3 regions of the Anaerocolumna sp. AGMB13020 genome follow, and region 2 is predicted to be linked to each of the others. Evidence: riboswitches for the same ligand, from Rfam matches in the RefSeq annotation. Region 2 holds a riboswitch; each other region holds the start of a gene.

Region 1 (10,460 bases), 1.2 Mb from region 2:
TGAGGTCATATGTCTTCTGGAAGGTGTATATGGGTTAAACTTTTTAATTCCCATCTTTTGCACTCCTTTCGAGCATTTATTTTATTCTGTTATCGGCGAATAAACACCATAATCTGTTACTTTGTTTCTTACAGTCCGGAGAAAATCTCGATTTCAGGGCTGTCAGCAGTTAACTGAACGATAGCCTTCTTAACCTTTGATGTCTTACCGGAAGTATTTCCACGTCTGCGGTTCTTTCCGTCAAGGTTCATAGTGTTGACACTAACAACCTTTGTTCCTGCGAACATTTTCTCAACCGCTTCTTTTATCTGGTTCTTTGTAGCGCTGGGAGCTACAGAGAAAGTGTATTTCTTTTCGGACATAGAGTTCATGCTCTTTTCCGTTATGATCGGTTTTAAAATCACATCATAAAATTTTAAATCAGCCATTATGCGTACACCTCCTCGATTTTTGCCACCGCATCCTTGGTGAGTACCAGTGTATCATACTTTAAGATATCATATACATTGATAGTTCCAGGAATTGCTGTAAGCACAGTGGGGATATTTCTTGCAGAGAGAACTACTTTCTCATCCTTTTCGCCAAGAACTACCAGTGCTTTATTTACCTTTAAGTTATCAAGAACCTTAACGAATTCTTTGGTCTTGATTCCGCTGAATGTTAATTCATCTAATACTACGATTTTCTTCTCTTCTACTCTGGAAGTTAAAGCAGATTTAAGAGCAAGCTGCTTCTCTTTCTTGTTCATTTTGAAGGAATAATCTCTGGGCTTGGGAGCGAATACGATACCGCCGCCCTTCCACTGAGGTGATCTTGTTGAACCCTGTCTTGCATGACCGGTTCCCTTCTGTCTCCAAGGTTTTCTTCCGCCACCGCTTACTTCTGCACGGGTTTTGGCGCTCTGTGTACCCTGACGTTTATTAGCCAGCTGCTGAACAACTGCCATATGAACTAAATGATCGTTAACTTCTACTCCGAAGACTGCATCGTTAAGTTCGATAGAACCAACTTCTTTGCCTTCCATATTATAAACAGATACGTTTGCCATCTGTGTCGTCCTCCTTTCTCAAAGCTTCTAGTTTGCCTTTACGGTATTCTTTAACATTACTAAAGATTTCTTAGGTCCGGGTACGGCACCTTTTACTAAAATAATGTTCTTGTCAGCATCAATTTTAACAATTTCCAAATTCTGAACTGTTACTTTTACATGACCCATATGTCCAGGCATGTGCTTACCCTTGAATACACGTCCGGGTGTTGTAGCAGCACCGTTGGAACCGGCATGTCTGTGGAATTTGGAACCGTGAGCCATAGGTCCTCTGGACTGACCATATCTCTTAATTGCGCCTTGGAATCCCTTACCTTTTGATTTAGCAGTAGCATCAATCTTGTCACCTTCTGCGAAGATGTCAGCTTTGATTTCTTGTCCTACTGTATAATCAGCAGCATTCTCAAACTTGAACTCTTTAAGATGTTTTTTGTTTGCAACACCTGCTTTTGCAAAGTGTCCTTTTCTAGGCTTGTTTACTAATACTTCACGGATGTCGCCGTATCCAACCTGAACAGCTGCATATCCGTCATTTTCAATTGTTTTAACCTGTGTTACAACGCAAGGTCCTGCCTGTAATACAGTAACGGGAATAAGGCTTCCGTTTTCATTGAAAATCTGAGTCATTCCGACTTTTGTAGCTAATATTGCTTTTTTCATTTCTTGCACCTCCTGTTTAATCTACAGCGGATTACACCATGTAACAGCTGCAACATGTGCATTGTACTGCGTGCAATCATCCTAGATGGTCTACCTTGGTGCGGATTCCTGTGAACCCTTCCCTATATATAAACCCTAAAGGATTTTCATTACTTCTGTTGTTTGATTACTTTGTTTTCATCTTGATGTCGATGTACACACCGGCGGGCATTTCTAATCTTGATAAAGAATCTACCGTTTTCTGTGTAGGTGTGATGATATCGATTAATCTCTTGTGAGTTCTCTGCTCGAACTGCTCTCTTGAATCCTTGTATTTGTGTACCGCTCTAAGAATTGTTACTACTTCCTTCTTAGTAGGTAGGGGTACGGGTCCACTCACCTTTGATCCTGTCTTTTTTACAGTCTCGATGATTTTCGCAGCTGACTGATCGATTAACTGATGATCATACGCTTTCAATGTAATCCTCATTACTTGACTTGCCATAAAAAAAGTCGCCTCCTTTTCGCACTTAATTGCAGTACGACAAGCGGTGACTGTACACTTGGCCGTGTGTGTCCCGTTCATAAGGTCCTTAAAAGGCTCACCAAAGCTAGGAAGCCGATCCCTTAAGGGTAACTCACACGAATCTGCTCGGAATCGCAGAATCTTAATTTGTACAGTGACTTGTCGCCAGTTTCATAACTTGACATTCGCTCCACGGAAAACCTACATATGTATGTAGCAACCTCACGTTTCTACGCTATCAATGTCACAACAGTACTAATTATACTATAGTAAAATCAATAATGCAAGGTATTTTTTTAGATTTTTTTTAATTTTTTCAACAATTTATGCAGATATTTTTTTCCAATAAAAAAGAGTATCTGCAAATAGGGGTAATTTATCCGCAGTACTCTTTTTCAATATATTGTTATAGGAAGAAAGAACAAACTTTTTAAATCAATACCAGTTAGTATTGTCTGTCGGCTGAATAATGTCCAGCATCTTTAGAAAGGGTGCTGATGCTTTTTGCTGTCTTTCCGGCATCGAGTGTCGTATCTACAAGGATCCAGGACTTCTTATCACTTAAATATACCTGATTCCAGGAATGATACTCCGTTACATCAGAGGATGATCCCATAAGTACTTTAACGGGTACTCCTATGCTTCTTAACATAGAGGCGAACAAAACGGAATAGTCATAGCAGATTCCGAGATTGGTTTTAAATATATCATTTACAGAAGGAATATAACCAGCTTCTACGGTACGGGCTTTCTTCGTGTCATACTTGACATTCTTAACGATGTAATTATAGATTGCCAGTACTTTTTCTGAATCCGTTTTGGCATTCTCCGTTAGTTTCTCTGCTTTTGCAACTGCCTTCATATCCGACTGCCAATAAACCACGGTGTTACTCTGAAGATAAATTGATTTACCGTTATCCGTATTGTATTCTACCGTTTCTTCGGCTGCCTTACGATATTTGTTTCCTTCAACATGAAGAAGAATTTCAACTCTATAGCTTCCGTTTCCTGATTGAAGAGGAAGCCTCATTCCATCTTTCAGATCATATATGTATTGCGTGTCTTTTTTTGTTACTCTTACTTTTGCAAGAGCCTTGGCATCTATTTGGTAGTTTACTGTTACGATTCCTTTTTCTAATTCACTCTTGTCAAGAAAAGAATCCGCTGCCTTTGCAGTAATAGAATATCCTGCTGTACTTATTAAAAATACTGCTATTAATAGAAACAATACACTTTTTCTTAAAAAATTATACACAAAAAACTCCCCTTTCGGTAACTGGCTGCCAGCTTATGCTCTGCATAAGTTAAGGCCCTCTAGCTTTGCGTCACCAGCTTTCGCTGGTTTTGCCTTTATCGGTGGAAAGCACCGAGCATCTACAAGTTTCAAAAAAATATTTTGTAGAAATATGACGTATATTTTATGACTACATTATAACACAGGCTGTTATAATTTGGTATAGTAAATTTGACTAGATTTATATTTCCTTTTACTACACAGATATACAGGATGTTTTATCTTTCTAACTTTTTTTATAAAAGCAATGCCACTGACCCAGCATCCTATTATTGCTTCAATCAGTGGCATTGCTTCTTTCTATTTTTGATTTTTATTCAATATCTTCTTTTTTCTTAACTCTAATAAATGCGATACCACCGGCTGCAATACCTATTAATGCAATAGGTAACAGCCCCATAGGAAACTCTTCTCCCGTCTTAGGCACCTTAACTCCTTCCGGGTCTTCCGCTTCAGAATCTCCCGTAACACCGCCTTTGGGAACTTCATTTACATCAATTTCTATGAGCACTTCCTCTTCCGTTCCGTCAGGATGTTTTATTACTATTGTAAAATCGTCTTTTCCTGTAAAGTCCTTATCCGGTATATAACTCCAATTTCCATCTTTATCAACGGTAGCTTTACCGTTGTCAGGTTTCTTTGTTATAGAAGGTTTACCACCATCAGGTACTGGTATCTTTCCACCTTTTGGTGTGTTTTCCGGCGTAAGCTCAATAATTGGCTCCTTGGTTGGTGTTGGCTCGGGATTAACCGTAGGCGTCGGCGTCTTGGTAGGCACCGGTGTCACACTCGGTGTCGGTGTAGGGATTGGCGTCGGTGTTGGCGTTGGTGTGCCTGGCTGTCCGGGCGTTATAATAATATCGGGTATGTATAGCTGGTTTTCCACCTCAATTGTAAATACAATACTGGTATTGTCTATTCTTACTGTATTTGTCCTGGTATCCAATATATACCCCTGAGGAGCTTTCGTTTCCTTCACCAGATACTCTCCGAACTTAAGCCCCGTAAGAACTGCTGTTCCATCATTTCCGGTCTTAAGGATTTCTATGGTACCATCCGGAGCTGTTACTGTGAACTCTGCTCCTTCCAATAATTTTGTCTTATCACTTCTGTCCAGCTTGCGAATAATCAACGTTCTGAGGATATCATTTTCTACCGTTACTGTTATCTGCAAAGGCGAACCAACCTTTATCTCTATATCCGTTTCATTGGCAGTTGGTGTTATATACCCTTCTGGTGCCTTGATCTCTATCAGTTTATAATCACCAAGCAGCAAATTGGGAATGACCGCAATCCCATTGTCATCCGTCTTAATGTTATCCGCTACCTTTTTACCGTCTTTCCATAACTCAAATTCCGCATTTTTTAGTACAATTCCTTCCTCTTCTGCATCAACCTTGATAACCTTAATGGAACGGTAGACTTCATTACCAATGGAAGGCAGTATCGTGTCGTAATCTGTATCATGGGTTATCTCAATGAAGGTAACCGGATTGTCCGGGAGTTTATAACCTTCCGGTGCTTTGGTTTCTACCAGTCTGTAGCTGCCGACCTTCAGTCCTGATATTATAATCTCACCCTTGCTGTCTGTCGTATACGTACCTATAAGTACATTATCTGCATCATAAAGTTTGAATTCTGCCCCTTGAAGTGTCTTGTCAGGTTCCTCCGAATCAACTTTGATAATTTTAATTGTCTTTAGAGATGCATTTTTGATAACTTTGGTTATTATATTGTCCAGGCTGTCATCGGAAGATAAATCTTCTGCTGCATTTATTATGATTGCAGTCTCTGTATTCTGGGGCAGCTGATAGCCCTCCGGCGCAGTTATTTCTACTAACTTGTAAGTGCCATTTACCAGACCGGGAATCGATACTATTCCATTGCTGTCACTGGAGTAGGTATCGCCAATTTGCTGGTTCGCAGAATCATAGAGCTTGAATACAGCTCCGAATAATTTCTTAGAACTATTTTCTTTATCTTCTTTAACTATTTTTAATGACTTTTTACTCTCGTTTTTAATAACCTTGGTTATGATATTATCTAAGCTGCCATCAGAGGATTGATCAACTGCAGCGTCAATTACTATTGTAGTTTCTGTATCCGGGGGCAGCTGATAACCCTCCGGTGCCGTTATTTCTACCAATTTGTAGATACCGTTTATAAGTCCGAAAATCACCACTATTCCATTGCTGTCACTGGAGTAGGTATCACCAATCTGCTGATTCCCAGAATCATAAAGCTTGAATACAGCTCCGGATAATTTCTTTGAGTCCGTATCCTTATCCTCTTTTATTACCTTTAAGGACTTCTTGCTTTCGTTCCTGATTGTAAAGACCAAAGGATTCACAGTTTCAGATTGGATTTCAATAACTTCAGATTCCACCTCCAGGGGCAGCTGATAACCGTTTGGTGCCGCTGTTTCTATTAACTTGTAATTTCCATACTCCAGCCCGTTAAACAACAGCTCTCCATTTGTATTGGTTGCTTTTTCATCTATAACAGTTTCTGTACTGTCAGACTCAATTTTTACAAGTTTGAATTTGGCTCCTACCAGTTTCTTGCTGCTTTGGTCCAAATCTACCTTGACTACCTTGATACCCTTTTTGGCCTCATTAATAATGTCTTTTACTACGCTTTTATTTGTGGAGTTAACCGTTATTTCATATTCTGTATTGTTTGAATAATAACCTCCGGGGGGTGTCAGTTCTCTTAAATAATAGGTTCTGTAGGATAGTCCCTGATAAACAAGGATGCCGTTTGTCGTCTGCTGGCTGCTGCCGCTGATAACCGTCTTTGTACCATTCAGGTAATAATAAAGCTCAAATTCAGCATTTGAGGAGGTTATGAGAGCTCCCGTATCCTTATCCCTTTTATTAATGGTTATTTTTCCTTTATTGGTGGTACCTCCACCTGTACCAAAGGCTGTTTGAGTAACTGAAAAGCCGGAACCATTATTGGCACTGCTGGTCTTTGATACTCCAGTTCCTGTCAGTTTCGCAGAATTTTTGATTACTCCGGTTTTAGCGGTTACCACCGTCTTATATTCTATCTCATATTTGGAGGTTATCGTACTGCTAAAGATAACCGTTAAGTTCCATTCTCCTGCATTGCTGCCTGCAACACTGATTAAGGTATATTCACCGGAGGCAGGATCGACAATTTCTCTCGTTCCGGTATTTATATTCGTAATCTTATATACTTTAAGGCTGTCATTTAAGTATACATGGCCACTGCTTATCACATCAGTGAAGATTGCATTCTGCACTTCCGAAAGACTCTTATTCAATGCCACTTTCCAATTGATTTCATCATCCGGGTATACCTTCATATTAGAATCTACATCTGTTGCTGCTTTCTCAACAAAATTATTATAATCAGGATATGAAACCTTTGCTTCATAAGATGCAGATGAGGCGCCTTTTATTACAGTAGCCTTATTGTTGTAGTTTGCTTTTGAAAGTCCGTCAATCTTCGTTTTATACTCAATAACATAAGGATCTTGAGGATTCTTTGTTATAGTAACCTTAAAACCCAGTCCATTCTCATAAGGTTCCAGAGTATAGTCGGTATCTTTAATCAGGGCAATACCATCCTTTACGGTATTTCCCGAAGCATCCAATTTATACTTTGTTACTATAAAAGAGTCTTCGAGAAGGTGCTGTCCGCTGTCATAGGTATCCTCAATAACAATGTTACTGCCTTTATCAACGGAGAGATAGTTGGTATATATCTTCCAGCCTATTTCCCTTTTCTGTCTGTCGAGAGTTCCTTCTTTTTTACCATTATTAAAGGCTGTATCAGACAATCCGTAAGAAGCAGTGTATACACCATCTATGGTTTCTTCTTCGGCTTTTCCGGAAAATACTGCCTGGTTTTCATAGGTTTTATCTGTATTGATAATAATGTTCGGCGTATTCTGATCAAAGGTGGTCTTATAATATATATAATAATCTGCCCCTGACCAGGCAGCTCCTTTTAATTTCAGAACAAATCCATATTGATAACCAGTCACCTCATCCGGACCGGTTGCTGGCTCTATGGTATAATCTGTTCCTTCGACCAGAGGTGTCGTAGCAGTACCTCTTTGCAATCTCAGGGTATCTTTAAGAAATACCATTCCATTTTTGGGGAAAGTATCTGATATGGTCAATTCTGTAACATTTCTCTTTACAGGTTTCACCGTAATCTGCCAGCTCATGGTTTTGGCATCATAATTGATACCGTCATAGGTTATGCTGTCATAGGTTTTACTTCCTAAGGTTCCTTTTATGTATGAATTTGCAATAGTTGGAGCTATAGAAACATCCTTAGACAATTCCTCCGTCGTTCCGGGTCCTACTCCGGTTCCAACACCACTCAGCCAGGCTTTGTTATGAAAAGTTTTACCATAATACTCTTTCTCAACTGTTGTTGTATAGGTTATGGAATAGGAAGATGTAATATCTCCAAGGCTAATGGTGAACTTACCGTCTTCATCGGCATTATAAGTGAAGGCAGGTGTTGCTCCTTTTGAATCCTTTACACTTAAACTTCCGGCAACCAAAGTTAATCCGGCCGGCAGCTGGTCGTGTATTACAGCGCCTTTAATAGGATGATTCGCAGCATTTGCTACGATAGTCCACTTAATCTGCTTAACAGAGTAATTAACTGTTGCTGCTGCTGTTTTCGTCAACAGCTCACTTCTGTTTATATTTACAGAGGTTTCTGATTCTCCGGCAAACACCCCGCTGTCAGTCAGTATTGCTTTGTTCTTGGCCTGAACCGTTGCATTATTATCTTCCCAATAATAGTTCTCACCATAAATTACGGAAGCGTCGTAAACAATTCGATAGGCACCTTCCTTTAAGTCACCTAAGGTAATCGGAAACTGCAGATTACCATCCTCATCAAGGGTATTAAGGGACTTGATATCTGGTGTCACCTCTGTCCCCTGGCTCCAGCTGCTTCCGCTTTTTACAAGTTTATATACCTTAATGGTATTATTCTTTATTGTCTGGTTATCAGATATTACTTCCTGAATAGCTGCTCCCGTAACAATGGATTCCGCTTTGTTTACATTAATTTCCCAATGTACTGTCTTGGCATCCGTTCCGCTGACTGTTCCAAATTTCTCAACCATGGCACTGCGAACAAACGCATTGATGGTTTTAGAAGCACTGTCAAGTTCTGTCTCACCGTTATATAATACCGCATTATTTGTATAGGAGGTCTGTGCATAACTGGTAATTTTGGTTTTGTATACTATACGGTACGCTTTCCCTTTTATTTGCCCCAGGGGCACAGAAAATCCATTTTCTTCGATTACCGGTGTCACAGGACTTTCTGCACCAGGCGTCAAGTCCCCATAATATCCTACAGAAAGGGGGTACATTTTAACACTATCCGGTACCAGCTGAAGCCCCGCCGGTATGGTATCCTTAAATATTGCATTGTCAATATCCTCAAGGGAGGTGTTTAAATCAACCGTCCAGGTTACTTCCTTGGCATTAAGCGCTTCATGGGTTTCTGTTTTTGTTATAAGATCGGTCCCGCCCGCCGGCTTAACGGTCAAACTGAAATTCAAACTCTCCATAAACTCAAACTGAACCAGCTGAGTAGTATCTTCTTCAAATTTCGTAAGATCAAACTTAAGCATGATTCCTACGGTTCCGCTTCTTTCTTCCTCATAATCTCCGCCATCCTGCAAAACTTCGTTAAATTGCAGTTTTAGATATCCCGTATCCTTATCAAAGAGGAAGGTACCTATTACGGTACTGTTGTCTGAGGCAATTAAATTTCCTGATGCAGTTGCAATAGGCTTAAATACCTCCGGAATCTTGACCTGTGCATAATCGCCGCTCAGCAATTCCTTCTCATCAGGGATTTTCCAGTAAAACATTAATCCAACTTCAGTACTCTCCGTTATTTCCAACGGTTTATCCAGAGGCAGCAGATCCTCCGGATTGGCAGTCTTGGTCATTACTACCTGAGTAAATATATTTCCCAGATCCGGATTATGTTCTGCCTTTACGTTACCTAACCCAAATCCCTGAAGCGGTATATTGGATATAAGACTTAAAATCAAAATTACAACCAGTATTTTCTTGATTTTCTCAAACATATTCTTCATTCAATTCCTCCTTATTTCTTTATGTTTTGAGTTTAGTGGAATATTAAATTCTTTGGACCACCTACTTTTTCTTTATAGATTATTCCCTTATGTAACTGACGCTTCCTTTCTTATCCCTCCTATGAAATATGTTAAAAGTGTTATAATCTCCATCTTATGTAAAATTATTATATCTTTTCATTCTGAACAAATTCTAAACAAATAGTAATAGTAATCTATACTATTACTATTTCCAATAAAAAAAGTTGCTCAGGAAAATAGGAACCCCTTAAACGATAGACTCTTTCACAAAAAAAGAGCAAAGATATGTTTATGTACATATCCTGCTCTTTTTAAAGGTTGAAGGTACTTCTCTCTCAACCAAATCATATGGAGTTATTTATCCTCTTTTTATATAGTGCTGATAATTTTCTATTACTTGCCGCGACGGAATTATCCCCAGTTCCTCCCGGACAGTTCTGCTATAATACTCATATGCCTCAATTAATCCTTTGGTATTACCGATACCGCCATAGTAATTAATTAATAAAATAACAAACCTTTCATTATAAGCATCCATCTGCACTAATTTGAGTAAACATTTTTCAATAATGACATTCTGGGATCTTTCGATATTATTATTCGTGTATCTTTGAAGGCAATCCAAATAAGCATTTCTTAAATTCTGCTGTTCATAAATACACCAATTATACTCATCCTGTTCAAACAGATCACCTTCGTATATGGCTAAAAGACGTTTTATATCCTCGGTGGTGGGAGCCGTTTTTTCAAGCAGGTTCTTTAATTCTTCCAGATCGCTTTTAAAGGGCAATGTCAATACATAATGATCATTTATATATTG
Region 2 (10,460 bases):
TTTTCCTTCATAATAGAAGCCACCAAGAAGTTTTCTTTCCATGGGAATTCCAAATACCTTAGGTCTTCCTCCACCAAATTCCACGGCAGAATTCGTAAGTGTCCTGCCGGATATTCGGCTCTTTAGATCGCAGCTGCTAATCCATAACCAGGGTGATGTAAAGTCCTGTCCCCAGTTCTTATCTGCATAACCAAAGGATCTCTCCGGTATTACATCGTAGATTTCACCATCTAAGATAACTTCACCGCTATATTCTGTTTTGATTCCTTCCGCATGCCAGAACATCTCAAAGGCATTCAGCTCTCTAGAGATTCTGGAGGCCCCATAGCCTACATGATAAGATATCTTTTTATTTATGGACAGATCCCATTCCATGGTTCCGGCATCACACATATATTCGGGATGGGCTTTTGCTTCTTCTTCGGTAACCTTGCATTTGCCATCCATTCTGGTTTCGGTTAGAAGACAATTACCGATTCTTATATTCAGGAACGTTTCAGAAGAGGTAAATTCAGAAATTGGATAGAAATTATGAATCTGCTTTGCACCTGTTCCCCAAACGCCTGCTTTTATCAACGCATAGGAGGGTCTTCTGTTAACAGCCCTGTTCCTTGGCAGCTGTCCTAATATAGGCGTATTTCTGCTCAGTGCCGGGTTACAGACATAATATTCAATAAAGAAGGTCTTTTCCTCCCCTGTTTTCCTGCTGTAACCGGTAAAATTATGCCACCACCAGTCATATCCCTGAGTTGCCAGAGGCCCCTTTAACATATAGAGATTCCTGCGTAAGTCTGATTTGTTCATTACTTCCAATTACCTGTCCCTTTCTTATAAGCTTTTGATTTATAAGTTGAGTCTTTATGTTCAATTTGCTGATTACAACACTGCCTTCTATTATATCATTAATCTTTGAATTTGTCAGTAAAATGCCTAGAATCTCCCCTTGTCCAGATCCTGGTGCTTTTACATTTTTTTTGCACTGTCCAATTCAGGAAAAAGTCTGTAAATACCTGTTTTAACCTGTGGCAAATGACACTACAGCAATTACCATATTGAATATAGATAGAATATTAATTATTTTTAAATAGACAAACAGAACATTTCTTTGTAAGATGCTAAATAGGTATTTACGACACTTGGAGGAACTTATGAAGACACAGATGAAATTTGACTTAAAAGACAAAAAAAGAATACTTGCCGTACTGGCTGCCGTTATCATAATGGGATTTTCACTATCCTTTCTCATCCGTCTGAACTTCGGTACAGACCCCTGCTCCAGCATGAACCTTGGTATCTCTAATAAACTGTCCTTATCCTTTGGAAGCTGGCAGGTTATCTTTAATTCCCTTTTATTTATTATTGTAATCTTATATGACCGTACACAAATAGGCTGGGGGACTTTAGCCAATATGCTTTTAGTAGGATACTGCGCTGACTTTTTCACCTGGCTGTTCAATCAGATTCTTCCGGCAGGTGCATTCCAAAGTCTGCTTATTCGTATAGCGGTTCTGCTTCCGGCACTGATACTCTTTATCCTTTCAGCGGCTGTCTATATGGCTGTGGATCTGGGTTCTGCTCCTTATGATGCAACTGTATTTATATTGGCCTCACGCTTTAGGCGGATTCCTTTTCGTGTAATCCGTATGGCTTGGGACCTAACGGCTTGTATCATTGGTTTCTTAATGGGCACTACTATCGGATTTATCACTGTTGCAATAGCCTTTTTACTTGGACCTGTAATAGCCTGGGTGAAGACCAGGCTGGATAAAGTATTTTTTCAGACAGCTCAGGCCAGCTGACAATACATGGTTTCAGCTATTTTTCATTCCAACTATAAAAGCCGTAGAATGGCATATCCGCTGACTATCGGATATGTCCAACTACGGCTTCTTTTATAAATCCATAACAGAATGCATTGCCATACCAAAAACAAATAATGCTTTGTTTCTTTCGTTTACCGTATTTCCACCTAGGGTGTGTCTGAAAACTGCTTGTGCCGGGCTGTATGTTCCACTTTGTGGGAGACAAGGCGTGATTTTGGGTGCGTAGTGGTGCTACGTTCCCAAAATTGCAACGCAGAATACCGCAAAGTGGGGCATTCAGAATGGTGCAATGAGTTTTCAGACACACCCTAGTAAGGTCGACCAGGATTTTCCGTTAAATTCATACATAAAAAAAATGAGTATCAAGGATACTCATTTCTAAGAGCTGGGCTACAAGGATTCGAACCTTGAGATGCTGGAGTCAGAGTCCAGTGCCTTACCGTTTGGCGATAGCCCAATATTCTTTTTTGTGTTTTTTCTGACAACCACTGTGTCAGCCACGAATGATATTATAACTCATTAAATAACAAAAGGCAAGTACTTTTTTAAAATTTTTTTATTTTTTTTAATTATTCAAATTGTTTATGCGGAATGCATTTTATGCCTGCAATACCTGCTATATTATGCCCCGTTTTCTGTAAATTATTGCTTATACAGGATAAGAGATTATGACAGCTCAATAATCCACCGGCATAATCTCTAAATATGCTCACTCCCCATAAGCATTATCCTGTATCGTTTAACTACTCACCCTCATCAATGTTAGTTAACACAAATTTGCATAAAAAAAGATCTCCTTCGGGAACTGGCTGCCATCTGAATAGGTTTACTCAGGAAGACCCTATAGTTTTGCGTCCCTGCTTTTCAACAGGTTTGCCTTTGTCGTTGAAACCAACGTTTTGCCGTTATCACTTTTTTTACTGTTATAGATTTTATCACATTTTTGCTGAAATGTAAACACTATTCTATTATTACCAAATATTTGTAATTCCAATTTATCTTTATCTAAATATACCACTTCTACTATTATTCCTGGGTCGTTAAGCGATTAAAAAGACATGACTTGTTATTATATATCAACTGTGTTACGATTTACAGAGAAATGAAAAGAAAGGATATTATCAAGCTTATGAGACCTTATGCAAGAAAAGCCCAATATTATGAAACCGACCAGATGGGTATCATTCACCATTCGAATTATCTACGCTGGTTTGAAGAAGCACGCATTGACTTTATGGAGCAGATGGGATTAAGTTATGCTTCCCTTGAGCAATTAGGTATTATGATTCCGGTTTTAAACATATCCTGTATTTATAAACAGCCTGTACGTTTTAACAACAGTATTCTTATACATTCTGTCATAAGCTCTTTTAATGGTATTAAAATGTCAATTACCTATACCATTACAGATGAGGAGGACAAGATTACATATTCTACAGGCGAAACAGAACACTGTTTTCTGAATAATTCCTTTAAACCGGTTTCCCTTAAAAGGGATTATCCTGAGGTCTTTGATATATTCAACAATTGGAAAAAAAGGAAGGCAGACGATTAACCCTCTGCACTTCCTCTATCCTGGTTCTCCTCTAAGGCTTATAAACGTATTATAGATGTCAATAATGCCATATCCCCACTCTCTGTTAGGATAGGTATTATTTGGATCTCTTCTGGCACCTCTTATCAAAAGGTTCTTGATTTCCACACTGTCAAGCTGCGAATAATAACCAGTTTGTATTCCCCACTGAAGTAACATTGCGGTTATACCTGCTGTATGGGCTGCTGCCAAGCTGGTTCCAGATCTTCTTCCATAGGTCCCTCCCGGCTCCGGCCCTACCAGATTTACTCCTGGCGCTGCAAGACTTGGATTTACGGCTCCCAGCCGTGTAAAGCCTCTCCCTGCCGGCAGAAACAGGCTGTTGTTCGTATGATCATAGGCAGTTACTATGATTGGTATAACTGTATTTCCCGGAGAGGTTATGGTAATAAAGGGATCCGGCTGAGTAAAATACGTTTCTGTGCCGATAAAGTCCCTAATCGGAAGCCATATATTGAATTCTGAATTCAAATCTCCACTGGAATATACCTTGAACCGCCAGATTCCTTCAGTGGGCTTGTCAAAATTTACAAGTATAAGCTGATCACCGGTCTGGGTTTCCAGTAAAAAATAGTCGACAAAAATAACCGTTTCTTCAAATATAAAACGGATTTCTCTGGATTCACCAATTCTTGCGGGTATTCTGGGTATGTACTCTCCTGTGGGGGATAAAATATCGATGGAGAAAGTTCCGGGAGCATTCCCCCATAGCTGCATGGAAAATCCTGAAACATTAGGACCTACCCTAAGCTCCACCATATTCGTCTGATCTCCGCCTCTATTTATGACACCTTTAAAATGATGACCCGAATTCCCTTCATTTCCAGCTGCTATGGATATTACAATCCCCGGCAGATCTGCTAATACAGACACATAACTTGGCAATGCTCCTCTTCCGTCATGGGAGCCTTGTGATGTTCCCAGTCCTATGCATATTGCTATCGGTTTAGAAAGTCTTCGTGCTACCTCCACCAGATAACGTATGCCGAACATAATATCATTTTCCTGGTAACTTACTGCATCTGCCGGAACACGGAAAAAACTTTTAGAACTCTGCTTTGCCTGCTTTAATTTGACTACCACAAGATCAGACATCGGTACTACCCCGGAGAAATTATTCTGAAGATTCGGTGTTCCGGCAGCAATCCCAGCCATAAATGTACCATGTCCTAATTCATCCGTTGTCGGTACTATGGACCTTGGATCAGCATTTGCCAGTGCCTCATTTATCTGTTCTCTGCTATATTCTGTTCCGTAATAATAGGTATCCGGATATGCTCCGCTTTGTATTGTCTGATCCCAGATTGATACGATTCTGGTAGTCCCATCTGCATTTCGAAAGGCTTCATGGGTATAATCAATTCCGGTATCGACAATTCCAATAAGAACGCCTTCCCCATTAAGCGCAAGATTAGGAACATTTCTCACCCGCACAACACCGGAGGCTTCCAGACTGCTAACATCCATTAAGCCGTATAGATTGGGAAAGATACCGTAACCATAAGAATGCATCAAATCATTGGTGGATACTGCTGTTGTTGGCATATATACGGCGGCATATGTATCATTTATAATATTATAACAGATATTAGGGAGTGAAGCTAAGGTATTAATATCTCTTCTATATTCAAAAATAAAATCGCTGTATTCTTCCCCTATTATCCAATCCCTGCAAATTTGGTCCAAAGTTATTTTCCCTCTAACTAAACTTATTTAAATATATGATTTGTAATCGGGTTTATTCTTTTTTAGATAAAACCATATAAAAATAACTATTGATAATTCAGCTTTAAATAATTGTAAAATTATTTCTGTTAGGATTGTAGCCTGCCTGATAGGGTGTTATAATATTTGAGACTATTGAATTCTATCAAAATGTTAGTCCTGGAGGAAATTATGTTGATTTATTTATGTCTGATACCGGTAGTGGTGATTCTGTTATACCTAATGGCTATTATGCCAAAATTATTCCGCAGAAAAGACTTCACACCGTTTCAAGGAACATATTATGCCCATAGAGGCCTGCACAATGACCCTGACAAGGTACCGGAAAATTCAATGGCTGCCTTTAAGCTTGCCGTCAAGAACAATTATGGAATAGAAATGGATGTACAATTATCAAAAGATAATATACCTGTGGTATTTCATGATTTTACACTTAAGAGAATGTGCCATATTAACAAGAAAGTCAGAGAATTAACTTTAAAAGAATTAAGGGAGCTCAAACTTCACCAATCCAAGGAAGGAATTCCAACCCTGCAGGAAGTGCTTGATATTGTCCAGGGTAAAGTACCCTTGATTGTTGAATTCAAGGTAGAATTACACGATACCTCAGTGTGTGATATTACAGCTCCTATGTTAGAAAACTACCAGGGAAAATACTGTATCGAATCTTTTAATCCTCTTGTACTGCTCTGGTATAGACGTAAGCGCCCTGACATTATAAGAGGTCAGCTGGCCAGTAATCTGATAAAAGATAAAGAAGTAGGAAGCTTTTCACTGTACTTTGTTCTTCAAAATCTCCTGCTTAATTTTATAACTAAGCCGGATTTTATATCCTACAATTATAAACACAGGAATATGCTTTCTTTGATTTTGTGTAAGCATTTCTACCGAACTCCGGCCTTTGCCTGGACCATTAAGAGTCAGGAAAGCCTGAATTTGAGCCGGAGCCGGTTTGATTACTTTATTTTTGATCAGTTTATTCCTCAATAAATTATTTCTCGTATAAAAATTCTTCCGGAAGTTCTACTTTAAAAGCCTCAGCCAAATCCCTGAAATTATCAGGTGTTATGGTCTGTCGCTTACCGGACATGGAGAATATCTTTACCAGTATTTCTGCTGATTTCTCAACTGTATGCATAAGACCAAAGGTTAAGTCGAAATCTTCACCGGAACAGAACATACCATGGTGTGCCCAGATGGCTACATCATATTTCTTCATTAATTCGCTGGTTGCTACCGCAATGTCCCTTCCGCCAGGAACCATCCAGTGTACCACACCAACACCTCTTGGGAACACTACAGGACACTCTGTAGCTGCTTCCCATAACTCTCTGGTAAACACCTTGTCGCTTAAAGGTAATACAAAAGTCAGGGCAATAATATTGGTAGTATGCGCATGATAAATAACTCTGTGTTTTCCGCCGGTTGCGGCCTTCTTAACTTCATGATTCATTAAATGAGTGGCAAGCTCACTGGTAGGAGTTCCTCCTTCTGCTAATCCCCATCTTATACGGTATCTTTCACCGGTTTCATCAATTTCTATAATAGTGATGCAAACCTCCGGATCTACACTGATATTTCTAAAATACTTCCCGCTTCCTGTTACAAGAAAGAATTCGCCGGCAAGTAAAGGAACACTTGTGCCAATGCTAAGCCACTCATCCTTATTGGAAAGTCTTGGTAATACCTCCATGACTTCTTCTTCTTTCAAGCGGTAAGAAAGATTACCTCCATTTCTTTCGTGCCAGCCCTGTTGAAAGCCGTCATCTGCCATCTTTATAAATCCTTTGACGAATTTCGTATCTAATATTTTCATATATTTATATTGGGATTGTGTTGTTTTCCCTTTCCTTTCCTTTTATTTTGTTGTTTTATGATTACATTATACTGCGTTACTGTTGCTTTGTAAATAAATCTTTTATTTAACAATCCTTCTCACTATAATACATAAAGCCATGCAATCCATATGAATTAGTAAAATTTATCTATTAACCCACTATAGAAAGCGTCAAATGGTTTATTATTTTGTTTCAGATTATAACCTTTAATCGTATTAAGTAAAAAGATATACAAAAATATTATTACATGGATTAGGATATTTGGCTCCCTGAAATTAATCATAGGTCTGTATTCATTATGATCAAGAGTGCGTAATCTCCAATCAGTATTTAATCCAGGTGATGAATGCAAGGTAACAGACACATGCTTTACCAGTATAACTATTATCATAAGGTATATACAAAAAACCTGTGAACTCAACTTTTTAAGCTGACCCACAGGCTCTCTTCTATTTATAAGACTTTCACAGTCTTTCATTCGATTTGTATCTTCAAAACTACACACTTTTTTGATTTCATCTAATCTTTAGGTCAAGCCCTCGACCTATTAGTATTAGTCAGCTGCATGCATTACTGCACTTCCACCTCTAACCTATCCACCTGATCGTCTTTCAGGGGTCTTACTGCATTCGCATGGGATATCTTATCTTAAGGGGGGCTTCACGCTTAGATGCCTTCAGCGTTTATCCCGTCCCGACTTGGCTACTCGGCCATGCACTTGGCAGTGCAACCGATACACCAGAGGTCAGTCCAACCCGGTCCTCTCGTACTAAGGTCAGCTCCTCTCAAATATCCTACGCCCGCGCCGGATAGGGACCGAACTGTCTCACGACGTTCTGAACCCAGCTCGCGTACCGCTTTAATGGGCGAACAGCCCAACCCTTGGGACCTAATACAGCCCCAGGATGCGATGAGCCGACATCGAGGTGCCAAACCACTCCGTCGATGTGAACTCTTGGGAGTGATAAGCCTGTTATCCCCAGGGTAGCTTTTATCCGTTGAGCGATGGCAATCCCACTTTATACCACCGGATCACTAAGTCCTACTTTCGTACCTGCTCCACCCGTCGGTGTCGCAGTCAAGCCCTCTTATGCCTTTGCACTCTGCGGATGGTTTCCGTCCATCCTGAGAGGACCTTTGAGCGCCTCCGATACCCTTTCGGAGGCGACCGCCCCAGTCAAACTCCCCACCTGACATTGTCCACTGCCCGGATCACGGGCACATGTTAGAAACCCAGTACTGCAAGGGTGGTATCCCAACAACGGCTCTGCGGCAACCGGAGTCACCGCTTCATAGCCTCCCACCTATCCTGTGCATGCAATACCGAATCCCAGTATCAAGCTAGAGTAAAGCTCCATGGGGTCTTTCCGTCCTGGCGCAGGTAACCAGCATCTTCACTGGTATTTCAATTTCACCGGGTGCATTGTCGAGACAGTGCCCAAATCATTACGCCTTTCGTGCGGGTCGGAACTTACCCGACAAGGAATTTCGCTACCTTAGGACCGTTATAGTTACGGCCGCCGTTTACTGGGGCTTAAGTTCAACGCTTCGGATTGCTCCTAACATCTCCCCTTAACCTTCCAGCACCGGGCAGGCGTCAGCCCATATACTTCACCTTACGGTTTTGCATAGACCTGTGTTTTTGCTAAACAGTTGCTTGGGCCAATTCTCTGCGGCCTGTATTTCTACAGGCACCCCTTCTCCCGAAGTTACGGGGTCATTTTGCCGAGTTCCTTAACAATGCTTCTCCCGTCGGCCTTAGGATTCTCTCCTCATCCACCTGTGTCGGTTTACGGTACGGGCTTATAAAAAACAATAGCGGCTTTTCTTGGCAGTGCCTCCATCAGCTTCCCTACTTATATTTCGGTCCACATCACGTCTTCCCATTATGGAACGGATTTTCCTGCTCCACTGGTACCTCGCTTGTACCGGGTATTCCTCACCCGGCTCTGACTTTGTCTCTGCGTCCCCACAGTTCTGTTTTTATAAGGTACAGGAATTTCAACCTGTTGTCCATCGACTACGTCTTTCGACCTCGCCTTAGGTCCCGACTTACCCAGAGCAGATCAGCTTTACTCTGGAAACCTTAGATATTCGGCCTGAAAGATTCTCACTTTCATCTCGCTACTCATTCCGGCATTCTCTCTTCTTATCCCTCCACGACTCCTTACGGTATCGCTTCGTCGGTATTAAGAATGCTCCTCTACCACAGTAGTATTCACTACTATCCACAGCTTCGGTGTCGTGTTTTAGCCCCGGACATTTTCGGCGCAGGACCTCTCGACTAGTGAGCTATTACGCACTCTTTTAATGTGTGGCTGCTTCTAAGCCAACATCCTAGTTGTTTTCGAAATCCCACATCCTTTTCCACTTAACACGCACTTTGGGACCTTAGCTGGTGGTCTGGGCTTTTTCCCTTTTGACTACCCAACTTATCTCGTGTAGTCTGACTCCTGGTCATCATCTATATGGCATTCGGAGTTTGATAATCTTCGGTAAGCTTTGACGCCCCCTAGGATATTCAGTGCTCTACCTCCATTAGACTAAACCAAGGCTAGCCCTAAAGCTATTTCGAGGAGAACCAGCTATCTCCGGGTTCGATTGGAATTTCTCCCCTACCCACACCTCATCACCACCCTTTTCAACGGATGTGTGTTCGGTCCTCCACCGCCTTTTACGGCAGCTTCAACCTGGACATGGGTAGATCACCCGGTTTCGGGTCTACTTTTACTGACTTATTCGCCCTATTCAGACTTGGTTTCCCTTCGGCTCCGAGTCTTAAACTCTTAACCTTGCCAGTAAACGTAACTCGCCGGACCGTTCTACAAAAAGTACGCGGTTCACCTGTAAATAGGTGTTCCACAGCTTGTAAACACAGGGTTTCAGGTTCTCTTTCACTCCCCTCCCGGGGTTCTTTTCACCTTTCCTTCACAGTACTATGCACTATCGGTCACTAAGTAGTATTTAGCCTTGGGGGGTGGTCCCCCCTAATTCCCACAAGGTTTCTCGTGTCTCGTGGTACTTCGGATCCCGCTCGCTGACTTCCGGTTTCGCATACGAGGCTTTCACTCTCTTTGGCTGGCTTTCCCAAAACCATTCTGCTACCTTTCATCTCACTTGTTGCGGTCCATAACCCCAGAAGATAAATCCTCTGGTTTAGGCTCTTTCCATTTCGCTCGCCACTACTCTGGAAATCGAGTTTTCTTTCTCTTCCTCCGGGTACTTAGATGTTTCAGTTCCCCGGGTTCCCTCTATTAAGCTATGTATTCACTTAATAGTAACGGAGGTTTGCTCCGTCAGGTTTCCCCATTCAGAAATCTGCGGGTCAAAGGATATTTGCTCCTCACCGCAGCTTATCGCAGCTTATCACGTCTTTCATCGGCTCTTAGTGCCAAGGCATCCACCCTGCGCTCTTATTAGCTTGACCTTCGCAGTCTTTCGACTGTTGTGTCTCAGTTCCACAAACTTGATATAATCTCC
Region 3 (10,460 bases), 350 kb from region 2:
AATGGAATAAAATAGTATTAATTGATAATAAAAATTAACAAAAAAGGTAAAATCTGTATTTATTTTACTATTAAGACAGATTATAAATACAGTTTTATAAATTAGCTTTAGTAATACTTAAACACTACAAAAGATTCAGAAAGGAAGATAAGGATGGAAGTAACAATTCTGGAGGAATTATTTCAAAAAATTTCAGAAGTAACAACGGTAGAGGATATCGGCTATCACAGGATAGAAGAAGGCCGCCTGAAGCCCTTTTACAAAACACAGACGGATATACTTGGAATTGAAAAATGGAAAACAGTACATGGACAGAATCCCGTATATGTTAAGGATACCTTCATATTAAGGGAGATTACGACCAAAAAGCAGCCGATTGAAATCTATGACACCAAAAATGACACCAGATCAGCGGATGCTTTTTTTCTTTTTGGAATTGATAGTATTATGATAATTCCGGTTGTAAGAGAGGATGAGGTGAAGGCCATAATCTGCATAGCTTCTATCGGAAAATACCACCAGTTTACCAAAGAGGAAATGGAGACTTGCAGTAAATTGGCAGATGACTACTTAAAAAATCAATATTAATTATAAGGGGAGTTACAAATGAGGATAGCTAACGGGATTTTGGAATTCTTGAAAAAAGCAGGAGTGGACTATATATTCGGCATACCAGCAGGTACAATCAGTCCGCTTTTTGATGCATTAAACGACGTTTCAATTAAACCTATTGTTGCCAAGAACGAAGGCGGTGCAGCTTATATGGCCGCCAGATATGCCAGCGTCAGCGGAAAGCTTGCGGTTTGTATGGGTGCCGGCGGTGTCGGAGCAAACAATATGATGAACGGTGTGGGAGATGCATTCAGGGCCAAAGCGCCTGTTCTGTTCCTTACTGGTTATGTTCACAGATGGCAGATAGGGAAAGGGGCCATCCAGGAACTTAATACGGAAGAGATTCTCAGACCAATTACAAAATACAGTAAGACGGTATTAAAAGAAGAGGATGTAATGAAAGAACTGGAACTGGCTGTAAAGACAGCTTTAACAGTTCCCATGGGTCCTGTATTTTTATCTGTTCCCATCGATATTCAGCTTGCCAGCCTGCCCGGGGAAGTTCCGGATTTTACAGCAACAGCATATGTTTCAGCATCAGATGACAATAAGAGTTTAGAAGAAGCCTGCAAGGTAATAGAGGAATCAGGGAAAGGACTCATCCTGGCAGGTAAAGGCGCAAGAGGAAAATCAGAACTTGTAAAAGAAATAAGTAAGCACCTGCAATGGCCGGTTATCACAACACCAGAAGGTAAAGGTGTGGTATCAAATGATTTCCCGCTGAATCTTGGGAACTATGGTTTTGCAAGCACAGATGCCGCCTCTGCTTACGTAAATGACCCTTCTGTTGACTGCCTGCTCATCCTTGGAACCAGTTTGGGAGAGAATGCAACCAATAACTTCAGTAAAGCCTTAACAGAGGGGAAGAAGGTTATTCACATTGACTGGGATATAAAAGAGCTTGGAAAAGTCTATAAGACGGATGTTAAGCTTTGTGCTGATTTAGAGGTAGCTTTACCTTATATTATACAGAATACCAAAGCAGCAGGGCAGACAGGCTTTGAGAGAACAGCAATCAATAATCCGGTAGAGAAAGTAAATACGGGTGTAAGCCTTAAGGAGTTTATGGAACAGCTACCGGAATATATGCCTAAGGATACTTATTATATGGCAGATATGGGCGAATTTATGAATTATGCCTTTAAATATCTTTCTATACCGGAAGGCGGAGACTTTGAGACCAATTTAAATTATGCTGCCATGGGTTCTGCAATTGGTGGTGCAGTCGGTGTGCAAGCAGCCTATCCGGGGCGAAGCGTTGCTGTATTTGCCGGTGACGGAGACTTCTTTATGAATGGAATGGAAGTACTGACTGCAGCAGAATATGAATTACCCATTGTTTACTTTATTATTAATAATGCTATGTTAGGATTTGTAGAACATGGACATAAGTTCCTGTTTGAAAGAGTAGTTAATGGTTTTTGCCAGAAGAGAATCAGCATAGCTGATATGATGGCTGCCTGTGGCCTAAAGACAATGGTTATTAGCGAGAATAGTCAGATAAAGGAGCTTCCGGAATTCTTGCGGGAAGCGGAGGGCCCTGTGGTCGTAGAGCTAATTACAGACGGCAGTGAACCTGCACCAAACGGAGACAGACTGAAAGCATTACAGAAACACAATTAATATAAATAAAACAATATGCTTAAGGAGGACATGATATGTTAGAAGGAAAGGTAGCATTAGTAACAGGAGCATCCAGAGGTATTGGCAGAGCGATAGCAGTAAAGCTCGCAAAAGAAGGTGCAGATGTAGTTATCAATTACGTAAGCAATGAAGAATCCGCCCTTAAAGTACAGGAAGAAATTAAGAGTTTTGGAAGAAAGGCATATATTTTCCGTTGTGATGTGGCAAAAAGAGAAGAACTTGAGGCTCTGGTAGACTTTACAATCGAAAAGCTTGGAAAAATCGATATTTTGGTTAATAATGCAGGCATTGTACGTTATAATACCATAACCGGAATGACAGACAGCGAATGGAGTGATGTAATAAATACCAACCTGACCGGTATGTTCAATCTGTGCCAGCTGGTAGCACCCCATATGATCAAACAGAACTCCGGTAAAATCGTTAATATCAGTTCACTTGCAGCCGTTAAGATGCTTCCAGCCTCCTATAGCTATACTGCCTCTAAAGCAGGAGTTGCAGCCTTTACCAAGGTACTTGGTACAGAGCTTATTGCAAATAACATCAGTGTCAATGCAATAGCACCTGGAATTATTATAACAGATATGCTGGATACCTTAGGAGATGCAGCAGAAGCCTACAAACAGCAGGTACCTGCAAAGAGATTCTGTGAAGCGGAGGAGGTTGCAGAGCTTGCATACTTCTTGTGTCAGGATATCTCCAGGTATATCGTAGGTCAGACAATTGTAATTGACGGCGGTCTGTCTTTATAAGACTGCGGTTAAATAAAATTTAACTATTCTGTAAAATTGTGTATTAATAATTTGACTTTTGAGCAAATTGGTGTATAATCTTATTATGCGAATAGACATGATATGACATAATATAGCAAGATATTTAGAAATATAGTGTAGAATTACAAATTATGCAATTTATTTCTATATCCAGATTAATTGAAAATAGCAAACTCTTCTAAAGATGGGGACGCAAAGCCACGAGTCTAAGGTGAAAACTATGATAGTCGGGTTGCCGTAGTTAATATTAGCCATTTGTGGGGTATCAACTACAAATGGCTTTTTTAATGCTATAGAAACAGCTTATAATTGCAGGAGGACTTGAAAGTGGAAATTTTCAGAGAAAAAGGCTTGAAAAAAAATGTTTTTATCACTAGTTTAGCCGTTTTATCAGGCAGCATTGTTCTTGTAACCGCAGGCGGATTTTTTAAAGCCCAGTCATTGTTAAACAAAGGAGGCAGCACTTTAAGCCTTCTGCTTTTTATGGTTATTTTTGCAGTAGTGATAGGGGTAGTGGCTACCCTTTGCCTTGCATTTTTACTGAACCAGAAATTGCGAGAAATTGATTTGGGTAATGTGACAGAGACGGCATACCAGGAAGTTGCGGCAGCCGCTGAATCCACAAGAACACAAGGTCATCTTCCTGCAGGCATAAAAGAATTTATTGGCAGTGTAAAGGAATCTGTCGATATCATAACCTATTCGACCAGTGAGTTAAAACAATCTTCAGCTGAAATGAGTGATATTTCAAGCAGAGTTACACTATCTATAACACAGTTGGCAGAAGGCGCAACTCAGCAGGCTGAATCAACCGAAAAAGGAAGTGTGCGCATCAATAATATTACCGAGATGATTCTTTGTATCGGTGAAGATATGGCACAGTCAGATAAAGTTGCTGACGGAGCAATTAATGCCATGGAGGAAGTGAAGGGATCCATCAAATTCCAGGAAGAAAAGATGGCTGAGAACAAGGTTCTTACTGAGAATATGCGAGGAGCAATCACGGACTTAATGGACAAGTCCAAAGAAATCGGAAAAATATTAGAGGTAATAAAAGGCGTAGCACAACAGACAAATCTGTTAGCCTTAAATGCTGCAATAGAAGCTGCAAGAGCAGGCGAGCACGGAAGAGGGTTTGCCGTTGTATCCGAAGAAATTCGTAAGCTTGCAGAACAGTCAGCAGAATCCGGAAAGCAGATTACAGAAATTATAAACGATGTACAACAGGGAATAGAAAATACAGTAACGCAAATTACCAAAGCCAATGACCTTTCACAGGAACAGGAAAAGGCATTTGAGAAGACCGTGTCTTCCATATCTGATATATCCGATAAGGTATATTCTATCGGTGTAAAAGTTAAAGCTGCATATAATGCGACTGCCACTTTAACAGAAGATGCAAAAGAAGCTGAAGATATGATTGCAACGGTTGCGAGTATCTCCGAAGAAACTGCCGCCGGAACAGAAGAGGTTTCTTCCTCCGTTGAAGAGCAGAATAATCTGATACAGTTAGTAGCAGAATGCTCGAAAGAGATGTATAATATTGCTGAGACATTAAAGCAGCAGTTGGTAGAATTTGATCAATAACAATCTGTAATTTTTTCATCGCTTGTCACAGAGATTTACTCTGTTTCAAAAATATAATATTTTACTCAGGAGGAAAATTATTATGATGATTACACACCCAAAGGGGCTGTATACTATTAATTACGATGTTGAAAAAAGACTAGTATTTGAAACACCCGTAGGTTCTTGGACAAAGGAAGACTATATTGAATATCATAGTCAGTATGAAAAGGTTATCGGACCTGCAATGGGTAATAAGCCTTGGGTAAGTGCTGCTGACTTAAGAAAATACAAAATGTCCGATCTTGGAGAAGTTATGGCTAAACATGCTGACTGGCTTGCAGAGAATAATCTTGTTGCTACTGCCTCCATCGTAGACAGTGCAATTGTAAAAATGCAGATCAATAGAGCTATTTCATCTAAGTTCCCTCAGCAGGCTTTCTTAAATGAAGAAGAAGCTATGACTTGGTTAATGGCAAAGCTTTAATTATAACTTTCCCGATTGCGTATTGATTTTTAATCCCTGACTTCCCATACATACCGGTGAAATTTCTTAAACAGAAATTTCACCGGTTTTTTATTACCATAATATAAATACATTGAATACCATTGCTTATAAAAGGAGAATCTATCCTCGTGTAATATAATAACAAGAAAAGTTTGTGTGTTATTCCTATCTGCAGCACGTATGGCTTTTGCTTTATGAGCTGCTCCTAGTAACTTTTGCTGTATGGAGCTAAAGTTATTTGGAACGAGAAAAAGCGGAGGTCTGTTTAAATTCGTGTTATAGTACACGAATAAGAATTTCTGTGACAATTCAATTAAAATAATGGAATAGGAAAAATCACAAAATTTAGTAATTTTGTACTTGACACAAATCTAAGTTTGTTATATTATAATAACAGTAATGATTACTAGTATTAGTTATTAATAATAATTTATCAATAAATTTGAAATCTTAGGAGGAAATAAATATGTCATTAATCGGAACAGAAGTAAAACCATTTGTAGCACAGGCATTTCGTAACGGTAAATTTGTAGAGGTTTCAGAACAGGATTTCAAGGGAAACTGGAGCATTATTTGCTTTTATCCTGCGGATTTCACCTTCGTGTGCCCTACAGAACTGGAAGATTTACAGAGCAATTATGATACCTTTAAGAAACTGGGAGCTGAAGTGTACTCTGTATCAACTGACACTCATTTTACACACAAAGCTTGGCATGATACCTCTGAAGCTATCAAGAAGATTACCTATACCATGATCGGTGATCCTTCTCATACCATTTCCAGAAATTTTGATGTATTAATCGAAGCTGACGGACTGGCAGACAGAGGAACCTTCTTAGTTGACCCGGACGGAATTATTGTAGCAGTTGAGATTAATGCAGGCAGCATTGGCCGTAATGCGGATGTGCTGGTGGATAAGATTAAAGCGGCTCAGTATGTAAGAAACAACCCCGGTGAAGTATGCCCTGCCAAGTGGAAAGAGGGAGGCTCAACCTTAAAGCCCAGCCTCGATCTGGTAGGAAAGATTTAAGCGTTTTACATTGCTGATTGGCATGTAATATGGAAAGTCATTTTAAGGAGGAATAAGAGTGAAAGAAAATGATAAATTGAAAGGATGCCACGTAGAGATTCTTTCACTCTTTCTATTTGTGGCAGCATCGCAGGAAGGCTTGCGATATGCAGTGGGTATAAATTATGCTGGATACTGATATACGAAATCAGCTAAGTGAATATTTAAAGCTCCTGGAAAGCGACCTGCTAATTAAGTTAAGTGCCGGTTCTGATAATACCTCAAAAGAGCTGGAGGACTTCGTAAAAGAAGTGGCTTCTCTTTCAGAAAGAATAGATATAGAACCGGTAAGCCTTGCAAGAACTCCCAGCTTTCAAATTTGCCGTAAAGGAGAAGAAAAAGGCCTTACCTTTGCAGGAATTCCCTTGGGGCATGAATTTAACTCCTTTGTACTGGCACTTCTTCAGGTCAGCGGCAGACCACCTAAAATAGAAGAAAAAGTAAAGGAGCAGATCAAGCACTTAAAGGGTGAGTATCACTTTGAAACTTACATCAGCTTAAGTTGCCATAATTGTCCGGAGGTGGTGCAGGCCGCCGGTATTATGAGTGTGCTGAATCCTAACATAACGCATACCATGATTGATGGAGGAGTATTTAAGAAGGAGGTTGAGGATAAGAATATTCTGGCTGTACCGGCTCTTTATCTGAATGGTGAATTTCTGGCAGGCGGAAGAATGACGGTAGAAGATATTCTTGCAAAGCTTGGCAGCCTCCCGGAAGCTTCGGAGCTGGAGGAGAAAGAACCTTTTGATGTGCTTATAGTTGGCGGTGGCCCTGCAGGTGCCAGTGCTGCAATCTATGCGGCAAGGAAAGGCATAAGGACTGGCATCGTAGCAGAGCGCTTCGGCGGTCAGGTTCTGGAGACCATGGGAATAGAGAATCTCATTGGTATTCAATATACAGAAGGGCCTAAGCTGGCACAGAGCCTCGAAGAGCATGTAAAAAATTACGAGGTTGATATAATAAAATCCCTTCGTGCAAAAGGTCTGAAGAAAAAGGATCTCATTGAAGTTGAGCTGGAAAACGGCGCTGTGCTGAAAAGCAAGGCAGTCATCTTAAGTACAGGTGCCAGATGGAGAAATGTAGGAGTTCCCGGAGAGGCAGAATTTAAGAACAAAGGAGTTGCTTATTGCCCCCATTGTGACGGACCTTTATTCAAGGGCAAAGCAGTAGCAGTCATCGGAGGCGGTAACTCTGGTATCGAAGCAGCCATCGACCTTGCGGGCATAGCAGAGAAGGTTGTTGTACTGGAATTTATGTCGGAATTAAAGGCAGATGCAGTACTGCAGGAAAAGTTGAATAGCTTAAGAAATGTAAACGTATATAAGAATGTACAGACAAAAGAAATAACGGGTACAGATAAAGTAAACGGAATAACTTTTGCCGACAGAACCACAGGTGAGGAGCAGCACATAGAATTACAGGGAGTGTTTGTACAGATAGGACTTGTACCAAACACTGACTGGCTTGGTGACACAGTGACCCGCTCCCGTTCCGGTGAGATTGAAGTGGACATTCATAATAATACGAATATCCCCGGTGTATTTGCAGCTGGTGACTGTACGAATAGTCCATATAAACAGATTGTAATTGCAATGGGTTCCGGAGCCAATGCAGCACTGAGTGCTTTTGACTATATTATCCGCAATTAGAACAAGCGGATTAGTGGATAAAAAAGACACTACTTTTATTTGAAGTAGTGTCTTTTTTAATACCAGATTTGATAAAAGATACTTTGATTAATCTATATTTTGAGAAGAAGGAATTGGAGCGATTGTGATATAATTTTCTTTGGTAGGAATAACGTGCTCTTTCGTCAGGGATGGAATATTTTCACAAGAAAATCTTAATGATTATTAATACAAAATGAATGGCCTATCTATACTCATTCGTGATAAAGTAATAGATAAGTTTTAGAAATTTACTGAAATGTATTAATTGAAAAGAACCGGCAGTCCGGTGTGAAAGGAGGCCATGCCATGCTTGCATTTGCCTTGTTTTTTCTATTGATTTTTTTACTCTGCGGAATTTATTTCTTTGTAATTGTATTTTATTCAGGTCTCGGTACAGCTTTCTTATGGTTCTGGCCTGCACTGGGCGGATTCTGCCTTTTGCTTAGCATATCTTTGCTTTTCCTGCATCTTAATCATTTTCCTGTTCCGAAGCTCTTCCGATATGGCTTTCTTCTGCTATTTATTACAGTGGTCGGAAGTTTTACCTTTGCAGAAGGGAGTATATGGATGGAAGGAAAGAAGGAGGCTTCTTCCGGAGCGGATTATGTAATCGTATTAGGAGCACAGGTAAAGGGTACCACAGTATCCCGTGCATTAAAGAATCGGCTGGATACGGCTCTTGCCTATCTGAAGGATAATCCCGAATCCTTTGTAATCGTAGCAGGAGGACAAGGAAAAGGAGAAGACATTACAGAAGCTTTGGCAATGAAGGAATATCTTGTTGCTTCTGGGGCAGATAGTAGCAAGATATTACTTGAGGATACTTCGGTGAATACTTATGAGAATCTACGCAACAGTAAGAATATTATTGTGGGCAGAGAGACAGGTCATACCCTAGAGAATAGGATAAAAATCGTTGTAGTTACCAACCAATTTCATGTTTATCGTGCTGTAAGACTGGCAAAACAGCAGGGGTTTGAGCAAGTCAGCGGATTCGGTGCACCAAATGATGATGTGCTGACCGTTCATTATTATGTAAGAGAATACTTTGGTGTGGTCAAAGATACGTTCTTTGGAAATATGAGATTAAATTAAGAAGACTGGCAAGCTTTGAAATCTGCGATACCTGTAATTTGCAGAAATATTACAGCTTGTTTGTATGTATTGCACTAATGATGAAATATTACCCTTACCTCGATAAAACCTGTCCGCCTAGAATAGCAGCACAAAAGCCCCGCCTTAAAAGCAAGACCTGTACCTATAAATAAAACAAGTATTGAGGTAGAATAATTTGATTGTGCGCCGGTAAACGGAAACAAGTCAGAAGTTGGAACTGCTGTCTCTCAATCCTTTTTCTTTTCTCAGCAGGTATTTCAGGCACTGGTTTTAGAGGATGGAAATAACTGTAAACGTTGTAATGCAAATAAAAGAAGTTCTATGGCTGGTGACAACAATTTCTAAGATGTATAACCTGGCACAGAACATCTTTATTTATCCTTTATTCACTCTGTTTCTGCAGTCAGGAATTAAGCTTCTGATCTGCTCTTTTCCTTCTTTCTTGATATCAGTCTGAAAGCAGTAATGGATACACCGGCAAGGCATATTATGAAAGCTGTAAGATACACGATTCTCATGGCAAAGATAAAGGCAGGAGTTCCTGCAGCAGCAATATCACTGACATGATAGCCTAACTTTCCGCTCATGGACTGATATAACAGAGTAGTAGCAAGGGTAATACCAACAATCATTCCCAGGTTTCGGACTAGAGCACTGATGCTGCCTCCGATACCAAGTTTGTTCCTTGGAAGCGTGGACATAACAAGAGAGGTATTAGGTGACTGGAACAGTGCATTACCAAAGGACATAATTGCAATATAAACTCCCATTACCACATAATTGGGTGCAGCATCCAGGGTTGACAGGAGCAGAAGCCCCGTACTGGTAAGGCTTAATCCGACCAGTGTCAGGATTTCCGAACCGATCTTATCAGAAAGATGTCCGCTAATGGGCGCTGTAAGTGCAAGCACAAGGGGATAAATGGACAGGAAAGCACCGGCTCTTCCAGGAGACATCTGTAAAGCATCCTGCAGGTAAAACGGCATTATGATATTTGAGCAGAAGATGGCGATAAAGCTTATAAAGCTGCAGATCAAGCTGATTGTAAACCACTTGCTCTTAAATAAAGATAATTCCAGCAAAGGCATTTCCAACCGTTTCTCTCTGCGCAGGAACAGGAGGAATAGGGGGAGGGAAGCCGCCAGACATATAATAATAACCGGTGAACCAAAACCCAGTTCCTGAACTTGTCCAAGAGCACCAAACAACAATACGATAAAGGCCATAAACAGAACGGAACCCGGAAAATCTATTTTTTCTTTTACAACCTTACCAGCCTTTGGCAGAAGCTTTAAGGATAGAATAATAACCAGGATTCCGACAGGGATATTAATCCAGAAGATATATTCCCATTTGGTGTAATCAACAATAAATCCACCCAAAGATGGACCGACAAGAGAACCTAAAGCAACAAAGGTACCATTGATGCCAAGTGCCCTGCCACGTTCATTGGCAGGAAAGACCTGAGTAATGATACCCTGACTGTTGGACATTAAACC

What was found. Region 2 has a riboswitch for cyclic di-GMP ahead of R2R35_RS24695 (DUF6783 domain-containing protein). Riboswitches for the same ligand answer to the same signal wherever they lie in the genome.
Region 1: it holds a riboswitch for cyclic di-GMP, as region 2 does, so the genes downstream of both, R2R35_RS14385 (transglutaminase-like domain-containing protein) here and R2R35_RS24695 (DUF6783 domain-containing protein) in region 2, are expected to answer to the same signal.
Region 3: it holds a riboswitch for cyclic di-GMP, as region 2 does, so the genes downstream of both, R2R35_RS10870 (methyl-accepting chemotaxis protein) here and R2R35_RS24695 (DUF6783 domain-containing protein) in region 2, are expected to answer to the same signal.

What each region holds. Positions count from the first base shown of each region.
Region 1 covers NZ_CP136910.1:3,492,934-3,503,393, reverse strand. The annotation lists gene rplB (50S ribosomal protein L2) at 1-54, opposite strand, end outside; gene rplW (50S ribosomal protein L23) at 129-428, opposite strand; gene rplD (50S ribosomal protein L4) at 428-1,048, opposite strand; gene rplC (50S ribosomal protein L3) at 1,076-1,708, opposite strand; gene rpsJ (30S ribosomal protein S10) at 1,875-2,192, opposite strand; gene R2R35_RS14385 (transglutaminase-like domain-containing protein) at 2,659-3,468, opposite strand; cyclic di-GMP riboswitch class I at 3,482-3,572, opposite strand; gene R2R35_RS14380 (SpaA isopeptide-forming pilin-related protein) at 3,821-9,619, opposite strand; gene R2R35_RS14375 (response regulator) at 9,999-10,460, opposite strand, start outside.
Region 2 covers NZ_CP136910.1:2,339,780-2,350,239, forward strand. The annotation lists gene R2R35_RS09290 (tocopherol cyclase family protein) at 1-804, opposite strand, end outside; gene R2R35_RS09295 (YczE/YyaS/YitT family protein) at 1,149-1,799, shown strand; gene R2R35_RS24695 (DUF6783 domain-containing protein) at 1,864-2,130, opposite strand; tRNA gene R2R35_RS09300 (tRNA-Gln) at 2,209-2,280, opposite strand; cyclic di-GMP riboswitch class I at 2,621-2,711, opposite strand; gene R2R35_RS09305 (acyl-CoA thioesterase) at 2,926-3,378, shown strand; gene R2R35_RS09310 (S8 family peptidase) at 3,394-5,103, opposite strand; gene R2R35_RS09315 (glycerophosphodiester phosphodiesterase family protein) at 5,314-6,132, shown strand; gene rhaD (rhamnulose-1-phosphate aldolase) at 6,134-6,958, opposite strand; rRNA gene R2R35_RS09325 (23S ribosomal RNA) at 7,508-10,407, opposite strand.
Region 3 covers NZ_CP136910.1:2,692,952-2,703,411, reverse strand. The annotation lists gene R2R35_RS10885 (GAF domain-containing protein) at 154-588, shown strand; gene R2R35_RS10880 (thiamine pyrophosphate-binding protein) at 607-2,235, shown strand; gene R2R35_RS10875 (SDR family NAD(P)-dependent oxidoreductase) at 2,271-3,008, shown strand; cyclic di-GMP riboswitch class I at 3,187-3,269, shown strand; gene R2R35_RS10870 (methyl-accepting chemotaxis protein) at 3,357-4,616, shown strand; gene R2R35_RS10865 (hypothetical protein) at 4,699-5,082, shown strand; gene ahpC (alkyl hydroperoxide reductase subunit C) at 5,570-6,133, shown strand; gene ahpF (alkyl hydroperoxide reductase subunit F) at 6,298-7,824, shown strand; gene R2R35_RS10850 (YdcF family protein) at 8,152-8,940, shown strand; gene R2R35_RS10845 (MFS transporter) at 9,372-10,460, opposite strand, start outside.